Regions from separate parts of the Streptomyces sp. L500 genome, predicted to be linked through region 1. Evidence: riboswitches for the same ligand, from Rfam matches in the RefSeq annotation. Region 1 holds a riboswitch; each other region holds the start of a gene.
The links. A riboswitch is a leader RNA that binds a small molecule or an ion and turns the genes downstream of it on or off. The one in region 1 is predicted to bind cyclic di-AMP.

Region 1 (3,265 bases):
TCACCCCCGTTCGCCCGCCCGCGCGCCGGACGCGAGGGTGGGACGGAGCAAGGGACGTCGGCCGGTCAGGAGAACACACGGTGGGGAAGCGAGACGGGCCGCCGCCCGGACCGGATCCGCTCTGCGAGCCGTTCCCCGGGTGGGCGCCGGTCGTTCTCGCCCGCTGCCTCCCCGCCGCCGTGATCACCGGCGGCGTCGTCTTCGACGTCCTCACGCCCCCCAAGTACTCCTCCGCCCCCTTCTTCGTCTCCGCGCCCCTCGTCGCCGCCTCGCTCCTCTCCCTGCCCGCCACCCTGCTGGCGGCGGTGGCGGCCCTGGCGGCGATCGTCACCCTCTCCCTCGCACGGCAGGCGCCGGAGGTGGGCGAGTCGGTGACCGAGGTCGTCACCGTCGTGACCGTCGGCGCGCTCGCCGTCGGCATCAACCGCGTCGTATGCCGCGGCAACCGCCGGCTGGCGTCGGTGCGGAGCGTCGCGGAGGCCGCCCAGCGGGCCGTGCTGCCCACGCCCCCGGCCCGGATCGGCGGGCTCCGGGTGGCCGCGCGCTATGTCGCCGCACAGGCCGACGCCCGGATCGGCGGCGATCTCTACGCGGTCCAGGACACCCCTTACGGCGTCCGCGTCATCGTCGGCGACGTACGGGGCAAGGGGCTCGGCGCGGTGGAGGCCGTCGCGATCCTGATCGGCGCGTTCCGGGAGGCGGCGGAGCAGGAGCGCACGCTGGAGGGGCTGGCGGCGCGGCTGGAGCGCGCGCTGCAGCGGGAGGGCGCGCGGCGCGCGAACGTCGATCAGGCCGAGGGGTTCACCACCGCCGTCCTGGCCGAGGTCCCACCGGGCGCGGGCGCCCTGCGCATCGTCAACCGCGGTCATCCGCCCCCGCTCCTCCTCCATTCCGACGGCACCGTCGGCGACACCCACCCCCGGGCGCCCGCCCTGCCGCTGGGGATGGGGGACCTGGGCGTGTGGCCGGACCGGGTGGAGCAGTGGGAGTTCCCGGTGGGGTCGACGCTGCTGCTGTTCACCGACGGGGTCACCGAGGCCAGGGACGCGACCGGGACGTTCTACGACCCCCGGCCGCGGCTGCGCGGCAAGCAGTTCCGCAGCCCCGAGGCCCTGCTGGACTCCCTCACGGCGGACGTGGCCCGGCACGCGGGCGGGCGCACGGACGACGACATGGCCCTGCTCGCCATCCGGCGGATCGACGGCCGGCTCCGTACCGCGCCCATCACCCACAAACGCCCCCAGGTCACCGGCCGTACCGTGCGCCTGCGATCTCCTCAGGTCCATAACGACTGACGAACGGTCAGAAGTAAGCGCCTTATAAAGTGCCCCAACGCGCCTGCCCGCTTCACCCTTTCGGCTTGGAATCCAGCCGCCCTGTCTATTAACGTTCGATAACGCAGCGCGGTCGTTGCCACCGCCGCAAGGGCGGTGCCGTGCGCCTTCGCCGAATCCCGTGGGTGGAACCGGGGAACCATCATTTGGGGTGAATCGGGCCCGTACGCCGGCCTGTAGGAGACCTTCCTTCTCCGAACCCGTCAGCTAACCCGGTAGGCGAGCAGGAAGGAAAGGAGTCGCCCCAGTGGCGTCCAACAGGTCCGACAGCTCCGAGCTCGACGGCAGTTCGTACGACCCTCCGTTCGTTCCCGCCTACATCCCCCCTTACGAACCGGAAGCGGCCCCCGGGGCATTCGCCGCCCCCGCGCAGTCGTCGGCCACGGGCGAGTGGGCCCCCGGCGAGGACCACCCGGCGGCGCCCGTCCGCGGCAGACACCGCGTCGTCAAGCCGCGCGGCGGCACGATGGCCCGGAGCGGCGCGGTCCTCGGCGCCGGAATGATCGCGGCGGTCGGCGCGGGCGGCATGGCCAGCGCCCAGGACCGTCCGCAGGCTCCCATATCCATGCCGGACCTGGCCCAGAGCATTCCGGTCGTCGGCTCGCTCATGGCCGACGGCCACGGGCAGGGCGCGCGGCAGACCGCCGAGGCACAGCAGGCCCCCGTCGAGACGGTACGCACCGTGCGCGACACCGTCGACGCCGGTGAGGTGCTGCGGGCCCGCATCCTCCAGCAGGCCGAGCACCAGCAGATCGCCGCCGAGGCCGAGGCGCAGGCGCGCGTGGCGCAGGCCGCGGCGGAGCAACACCGCAAGGCGGCGGCGGAGAAGGCCGCGGCGGAGCGCGAGGCGGCCGAGCGCCAGGCGGCGGACGCGAAGGCGGCGACGTACGAGGCCGCGCAGCGGGCGGCGCGGGAGGCGGCCGGCGGGGGCGAGGATACGGCCGGGTCGGCGGCGGCCGGGTCGGCGACGGACGGTTCGGCCGGTGTTCAGGAGCGGCACGCGACGGGCTCGTCAGGTGGCGCGGAACGTTCCGCCCACCGCGCGGCCGGCGGGACCTTCACCCTCCCCGTGGCCTCGTACACCCTCACCGCCGGCTTCGGCCAGGCGGGAAACATGTGGTCCGCGAACCACACCGGCGAGGACTTCGCCGCCCCCACGGGCACCCCGGTGAAGGCGGTCGGCGGGGGCACCGTCACCCAGGCGGGGTGGGCGGGCGCGTACGGCTACCGCGTCGTGCTGACGCTCGACGACGGTACCGAGGTCTGGTACTGCCACCTGTCGTCGATGGTGGTCACGTCCGGCAAGGTCGGCACGGGCACGGTCATCGGCCGGGTCGGCGCGACCGGCAACGTCACCGGCCCCCACCTCCACCTGGAGGTCCGGCCGGGCGGCGGCGCGCCGGTGGACCCGCTGTCGTGGCTGCGCGGCAGGGGCCTGGAGCCGTAACGAGGGGAGCCGCCGGTCGGCAAGCCGGGCAGGGCAATCAGGTCATAGCGCCCCCAGAACCACCCGATATCGGATATCCCGGGAATGTTCTGCGAGCGATCGGGAAATCAGATGACGTGACGACCACCGCGACGATCACCACGTCCGTGCCCGCCCGCCTGGACCGGCTGCCCTGGTCCCGGTGGCATTGGACCGTGGTGATCGGCCTCGGCACCGTCTGGGTCCTGGACGGCCTGGAGGTCACGGTCGTCGGCAATATCGCCGGCCGGCTCTCCGAGCAGGGCAGCGGTCTGCCGATCACCTCCGGCGGGGTGACGGGAGTGGCGGCCGCGCTCTATGTGGCGGGCGCCTGTTCCGGTGCGCTCTTCTTCGGCCGGCTGACCGATCTCTTCGGCCGTAAAAGGCTCTTCATGGTCACGCTCGCGGTCTATCTGGCCGCGACGGCCCTGACCGCGTTCTCGTACTCGTCCTGGTGGTTCTTCAC
Region 2 (3,265 bases), on a different contig from region 1:
TCCCCCCGGGCCACCGCGTCCACCAACGCCCCGCACGCCTCCCAGGTCTCCAGCGGCCGGACCACGGGCCCCGGGGCGTACACCCAGGCGATCTTGCGGCGCAGCTGGGTCAGGAGCCCGGCGATCGAGGGGCTGCCGGACGCCTGGGCGAGGGTCTCGTCGAACCAGTCGCCGAGCTGGCGCAGTTCGCCGCAGCGGCCCGCGCGGGCCCGCTCCTGGCCGAGTCTGACCAGGCCCCGCAATACCTTGAGGTGGGCCTCGGAGCGGCGCTGCGCGGCCTTGGCGGCACCCAGCGGCTCCAGCAGGGCGCGGATGTCGAGGAGGTCGGCGGCCTCGCGCTCGGTGGGTTCGGCGACACAGGCGCCGGCGTGCCGACGGGTGGTCACGAAACCCTCGGAGGCCAGGGTGCGCAGCGCCTCGCGCACAGGCACCCGTGAGACGCCGTAGCGGCGGGCGAGGATTTCCTCGATGAGCCGGCTTCCCGGCGGGAAAGCGCCGGAGACGATGTCGTCGCGGATGGCGGTGCACACCGCGTGCGTGGAAATGCGACGGCTCCTCTCGCGCGGCCCTTCGCCGTCGCCGCTCACGTACGGCCCCGCATGGGTCTACCTCCGCCTCATGCCTCAATCACCGTGAAGCACGGCCGACTGACGTCCGTTCGGCGACTCTATGGCAATCCCGGGCGTTTTCCGATGGCGCCGCCGCTTCATGGATATTTTTTGGCCAACACGAAGGCCCCGGCCGGGGGCCGGGGCCTTTCGCACGTCGTCGCGCGTCGTCGTTACAGGTTGACGCCGTGCGCGGCCATGTAGGCGATCGGGTCGATGTCCGAGCCGTAGGTGGGGGCCGTGCGGGCCTCGAAGTGGAGGTGCGGGCCGGTGACGTTGCCGGTGGCGCCGGAGAGGCCGATCTGCTGGCCCGGGGTGACCGTCTGGCCGACGGAGACGTCGATGGAGGACAGGTGGCCGTACTGGGTGTACGTGCCGTCGGCCATCTTGATGACGACGTTGTTGCCGTAGGCGCCGCCCCAGCCGGCCTCGACGATGGTGCCCATGCCGACGGCGTGGACGGAGGTGCCGGTCTCGGCGTGCATGTCGATGCCGGTGTGGCTGCCGGAGGACCACAGGCCGCTGGAGGCCTTGTAGGCGGTGGAGACGTAGGAGCCGTCGATCGGGCTCACGAAGGTGCCGAGGCGCTTGCGCTCCTCGTCGCGGGCGGCCTTCTCCTTGGCGGCGCGCTCCTCCTCGACCTTGCGCTGGGCCTCTTCGTAGCGCTGCTTGGCCTGGACGGCCTTCTGCTTGGCGCTCTCCTCGGCCTGGAGGCGGGCGGCGGCCTCGTCGGCGGCGCTGCGCTGGGACTCGGCCTGGGCGTCGACGTGCTCGGCCATGACGTCGCCCATGACGACGGCCTGGGTCAGGCCGGTGTCCTCGGGGCGCTGCGTGTCGTCGGAGGCGGCGAAGGCCGGGGCGGCGACACCGGCGACGACGCCGGCGGCCGTGAGAGTGGCTATGCCCGCCACGTTCGCGCTGACGCGCGCGGCGCGGCTCGGACGACGGTGCTTCCCGGTGGCACGGGTGAACGCCATGTCGCGGCTGTTTCCTTTCCTTCCCTCTCGCCTACCGGGTTAGCTGACGGGTTCGGAGCAGGAAGGTCTCCTACGGATCCCTCGTGAGAGGGGCCCGATTCACCCCAGGGACGTTTGGGTCCCCGGCTCCCCTCGGCTGGTGCTCCGGGGACTCGGCGATGGCTGCCCGGGGCCGCGGTCGCGGCTCCGATCGGCGGGCTGCCGGGCCTGACGCTAATCGGCGTCAGATTCGAACAGCAAACAGAAGTGGGCTTTTATGACGTACGCCACACGACCAACACCCAACCTCCGCCTGAAAGCGGACATAAGCGAGGCGCATGGGTCACAACGGACCCATGCGCCGAAGGGGTCCCGGCGCGGCGTCGCCTGCCGCGCCGGGGTGGTGAGTCGCCGTCAGGCGGGGATGACCGTCACCGGGCCGATGCCCAGGGCCTTGACGGGCTCGGCGATCTCGGCGGCGTCGCCGACGAGGACGGTGACGAGGCGGTCGGCCGGGAAGGCGCTCACGACGGCCGCCGTGGCCTCCACCGTGCCGGTCTCCGCGAGGCGTTCGTACAGCCGCGCCTGGAAGTCGTCCGGCAGGTACTGCTCGACCTGGTCGGCGAAGGTCGCGGCGACGGCCGCGGCCGTCTCGTACTTCAGCGGCGCGACACCGACGAGGTTCTGCACGGCGACGTCGCGCTCGGCGTCCGTCAGGCCCTCCGCGGCGAGGGTGCGCAGCACGGTCCACAGGTCCGCCAGCGCGGGGCCGGTGTTGGGGGTGTCCACGGAGCCGCTGATGGCGAGCATGGCCGTGCCCGTCCCGTCGGGGGCGGAGAGCAGCACCTGGCCGAAGGAGCGCACGCCGTAGGTGTAGCCCTTCTCCTCGCGCAGGACGCGGTCCAGGCGGGAGGTGAGGGTGCCGCCGAGGCAGTAGGTGCCGAGGATCTGGGCGGGCCAGGCGCTCGCGTGCCGGTCGGGGCCGGTGCGGCCGATGAGCAGCTGCGTCTGCACGGCGCCGGGCCGGTCCACGATCACGACGCGGCCGGTGTCGTCGGCGGTGACGGCCGGCACGGGCAGCGGCTCGGCCGCGGTGCCGGTCCAGGCGCCGAGGGACTCCGCCAGCGTCCGGTCGAGGTCGATGCCGGTGAAGTCGCCGACGATCGCCACGGTGGTGGTGGCGGGGCGGACATGGGCCTCGTAGAAGGCCCGGACGGCCGCGGCGTCGATGCGCTCGACGGTCTCCTGCGCGCCCTGGCGGGGGCGGGACATCCGGGAGCCGGCCGGGAAGAGCTCGGCGGCCAGCGCCATGGCCGCCCGGCGGGCGGGGTTGGCCAGCTCGTGCGGGATCTCGTCCAGGCGGTTGTCGACCAGGCGCTCGATCTCGCCGTCCGGGAAGGCCGGGGCGCGCAGGGCGTCGGCGAGCAGGCCCATGGCCTTGCCCAGCCGGGAGGCCGGGACCTCCAGGGAGAGCCGGACGCCGGGGTGGTCGGCGTGCGCGTCGAGGGTGGCGCCGCAGCGCTCCAGCTCGGCGGTGAACTCCTCGGCGCTGAGCTTGTCGGTGCCCTCGGAGAAGGCGCGCGCCATGATCGTGGCGACGCCGTCCAGGCCCTCGGGCTCGGCGGCCAGCGGCGCGTTCAGGACGACGTCGACAGCGACGACCTGCTGGCCGGCGCGGTGGCAGCGCAGCACGGTCAGCCC
Region 3 (3,265 bases), on a different contig from region 1:
CCATGACCGCCACCGCGCCCGCCGCCCACCAGGACGACGGGCGGCTGCTCGTCCCGCTCTACGTCCACCCCGCCACCCACCCCGAGGAGTGGGCGGCGCTGCTCGAAGCCGCCCCCCGGCTGTACGGGGTCGTCCTCAACGTCGCCGACGGCCCCGGCGACCGCCCCGACCCCGCCTTCCACGCGGCGGCCGCACGGCTGCGCGCCGCGGGCGTCCGGCTGCTGGGCTACGTCGACACCGGCTACGGCCACCGCCGCACCGGCGCCGTGGTCGCCGACATCCGCCGCCACCGCCGGTGGTACGACGTGGACGGCGTCTTCCTCGACCAGGTCCCGGCGCACGACACCCCGCTGCCCCACTACCGCCGCGTGGTGCTGGCCGCCCGGGTGCTCGGCGCCCGTACGGCCGTCCTTAACCCCGGCGCCCACCCCGAGCCCGGGTACGCCTCGCTCGCCGACCTCCTGGTCACCTTCGAGGGCACGTGGGAGGACTACCGACGCGCCCGGATCCCGGAGTGGACCACCGGCCATCCACCGGAGCGGTTCTGCCACCTCGTGTACGGCGTGCCCGAGGAGCGCACGGCGGGCGTGGCGCGGCTCGCCGCCCGGCGCGGTGCCGCGGTGCACTGCGCGGTGCCGGGCACGGGGGCCAACCCCTGGCGCTCGGTGCCCCGGGCGGCCGCCGGCCTCGCGGCGGGGGGCGCGATATGAACGCGCGTGGGGGTATGGGGAGTTGGCGTGGCGGGAGCGCTCGGCGCGTCCGGGCTGGGCTGTGCGCCGCGCTGCTGCTGGTCCTGGCGGCCTGCTCCGCGTCGCCCGCCGACGACGACGGGCCGGACCGGGACGACGAGGGCGTCACGGCGGCCCCCCGCGCCTCGGGTTCCCCTCGCGCCTCGGGCAAGCCGGAGGCCACCGGCACTCCGGACGCCTCGGCCTCGCCCGGGAGTTCGGCCACGGGTTCGGCGCCGGGGTCGGCCGGGGCCCGTTGGCAGCCGAAGCCGGGCACCGGCTGGCAGTGGCAGCTGGACGGAAAGGCCGACACCTCGGTGGACGCCCCCGTCTACGACATCGACGGATTCGAGAATTCGGCCGAAACCGTGGCCCAATTGCATTCCCGCGGCCGGAAGGTGATCTGCTACATCAATGCCGGCGCCTGGGAGGACTTCCGGCCCGACCAGGGGAAATTCCCCAAGACCCTGCTCGGCAACAAGAACAAGGGGTGGAAGGGCGAGAAATGGTTCGACATCCGCCGCCTCGACACCCTGCGGCCGCTCATGGCGGCCCGGATGGACATGTGCCGGCAGAAGGGGTTCGACGCCGTCGAACCGGATCTGACCGAGGGATTCCGCAATACCACCGGCTTTCCGCTGACGGCCGATCACCAGCTCGCCTTCAACCGGATGCTGGCGGATCTCGCCCATGAGCGGGGCATGGCCATCGGGCTGAAGAACGACCTGGACCAGATCCCGCAGCTGGTGAACGTCTTCGACTTCGCGGTGAACGAACAGTGCGCGCAGTACGACGAGTGCGAGAAGCTCAGCCCCTTTGTGAAGAGTGACAAAGCGGTCTTTCATGTCGAATACGAACTGCAGCCGGGGGAGTTCTGTGCCACGGCGCGGCGGCTCGGGCTGAGCTCGATGCAGAAGAAGCTGGAGCTGGACGCCTGGCGCCGGCCCTGCTGAACGTGCCTCCCGGAATTACTCGTTCCATGCTGCAAGTACCCGCGGTCACAGGGGTTTAGGGCCAGTTCGGCGGGGGCGCACGGCGCGCGGTTCCGGGTCTGCTCCCGAAGTGAAGAAGTTCACAGATGGCCGCCCGGGTGCCGGATTTTAATGATTCATGGTGCAGGATCTCTCACCGAACACAAGATCCCGTCACCCTGGCGGGCCACCCGGGCGGACGCCGAGTCCTGCCGCCGCCCCGGGTGCGGCATCGAATTGATGAATCGGCAGGAGCGGGAGACCCAAGCGGTACGGATCACGAAGTCGGTGGTCCTTGGGGTGAAGCCGGGAAATCCGGCCGGGCAACTTCGCAGCCCGAACCCGACAGGTCATCTTTCGTAGGCGGATGTCGAAGGGCTTCGGCATGTCTGCTATGCCTCGCATTCCCGCGCTCATATCCCGGGCCGGCACCGCCTCGGCCGTCACCGCCGCCACGCTGGCGGCGTCGGTGCTCGTCCCCGGCCTCGCCTCCCAGGCGTCCGCGGCCACCCCCGGTGAGCAGGCTCTGAGGGTCGCCGCCGCCAAGGCGGGCTCCCCCTACCAGTACGGCGCCGCCGGCCCGAACCGGTTCGACTGCTCGGGCCTGACCCAGTACTCGTTCAAGAAGGTCGGCAAGAACCTGCCGCGCGTGGCCGCCGACCAGTACAACCGCACCCGGCACATCTCCGGCGGCTCCCGCCAGGTCGGCGACCTGGTGTTCTTCCACTCGGGCAGCAACGTCTACCACGTGGGGATCTACGCGGGTAGCAACAAGATCTGGCACGCCCCCAAGCCCGGCGCCACGGTCCGCCTGGAGAAGATCTGGACCGGCAGCGTCTGGTACGGACGCGTCAACTAGGCTCCTTGATCGGGCGGTCCGGAACCCGGGCCGTCCGACATCCGTGTTCGCGCACGGGGGTGCCGCTTCCGGGCGCGGGAGGGAGCGACGATGAGCGATGTCACCGGCGGAACCGGCGTCACCGGCGGAACCGCCCCCACTGGCCCCACCAGTCCCACCGGCCTCACCGGTCCGGAGGTCCGTACGGACCGGGGCACCGTACGGGGCCGTACCGAGGACGGCCTCGCCGTCTTCCGGGGGATCCCCTACGCTCAGCCGCCCGTGGGCGAGCTGCGCTTCATGGCCCCCCGTCCGGCCCGCCCCTGGGACGGCGTGCGGGACGCGGGGGAGTTCGGCCCGCCGCCCCCGCAGTCCGGCCCGATCCCCGCGACCCGCACGACCGCCGGCGACGACTGGCTCACCCTGAACGTCTGGTCACCGGACCCCGGCGGCTCCGGACTGCCCGTCCTGGTGTGGATCCTCGGCGGCGGCTACGTCTCCGGCCACGCGGGCGACCCGCTCTACGACGCCGGGCTCCTGGCCCGGCAGGGCGGCCTCGTCGTGATCACCCTCAACTACCGGGTGGGCGCCGAGGCCTCCGCCCAGCTCGAGGGCGCCCCCGCCAACCGGGGCCTGCTCGACCTGATCGCGGCCCTGGAGTGGGTCCAGGAGAACATCGCCGGCTTCGGCGGCGACCCCGCGCGCGTCACCGTCGCCGGCCAGTCCTC

Region 2: linked by a shared signal. The riboswitch ahead of ACX9I7_RS22640 (M23 family metallopeptidase) and the one ahead of ACX9I7_RS31795 (M23 family metallopeptidase) in region 1 are both predicted to bind cyclic di-AMP.
Region 3: linked by a shared signal. The riboswitch ahead of ACX9I7_RS09450 (C40 family peptidase) and the one ahead of ACX9I7_RS31795 (M23 family metallopeptidase) in region 1 are both predicted to bind cyclic di-AMP.

Annotation. Positions count from the first base shown of each region.
Region 1 covers NZ_JBTOLC010000078.1:5,294-8,558, forward strand. Annotated here, with positions in the region: gene ACX9I7_RS31790 (PP2C family protein-serine/threonine phosphatase) at 81-1,295, shown strand; cyclic di-AMP (ydaO/yuaA leader) riboswitch at 1,435-1,571, shown strand; gene ACX9I7_RS31795 (M23 family metallopeptidase) at 1,582-2,781, shown strand; gene ACX9I7_RS31800 (MFS transporter) at 2,871-3,265, shown strand, end outside.
Region 2 covers NZ_JBTOLC010000027.1:25,872-29,136, forward strand. Annotated here, with positions in the region: gene ACX9I7_RS22635 (GntR family transcriptional regulator) at 1-530, opposite strand, end outside; gene ACX9I7_RS22640 (M23 family metallopeptidase) at 782-1,585, opposite strand; cyclic di-AMP (ydaO/yuaA leader) riboswitch at 1,599-1,753, opposite strand; gene ACX9I7_RS22645 (M16 family metallopeptidase) at 1,979-3,265, opposite strand, start outside.
Region 3 covers NZ_JBTOLC010000006.1:177,813-181,077, reverse strand. Annotated here, with positions in the region: gene ACX9I7_RS09465 (NAD-dependent epimerase/dehydratase family protein) at 1-6, shown strand, start outside; gene ACX9I7_RS09460 (spherulation-specific family 4 protein) at 3-710, shown strand; gene ACX9I7_RS09455 (endo alpha-1,4 polygalactosaminidase) at 725-1,681, shown strand; cyclic di-AMP (ydaO/yuaA leader) riboswitch at 1,928-2,080, shown strand; gene ACX9I7_RS09450 (C40 family peptidase) at 2,085-2,558, shown strand; gene ACX9I7_RS09445 (carboxylesterase/lipase family protein) at 2,649-3,265, shown strand, end outside.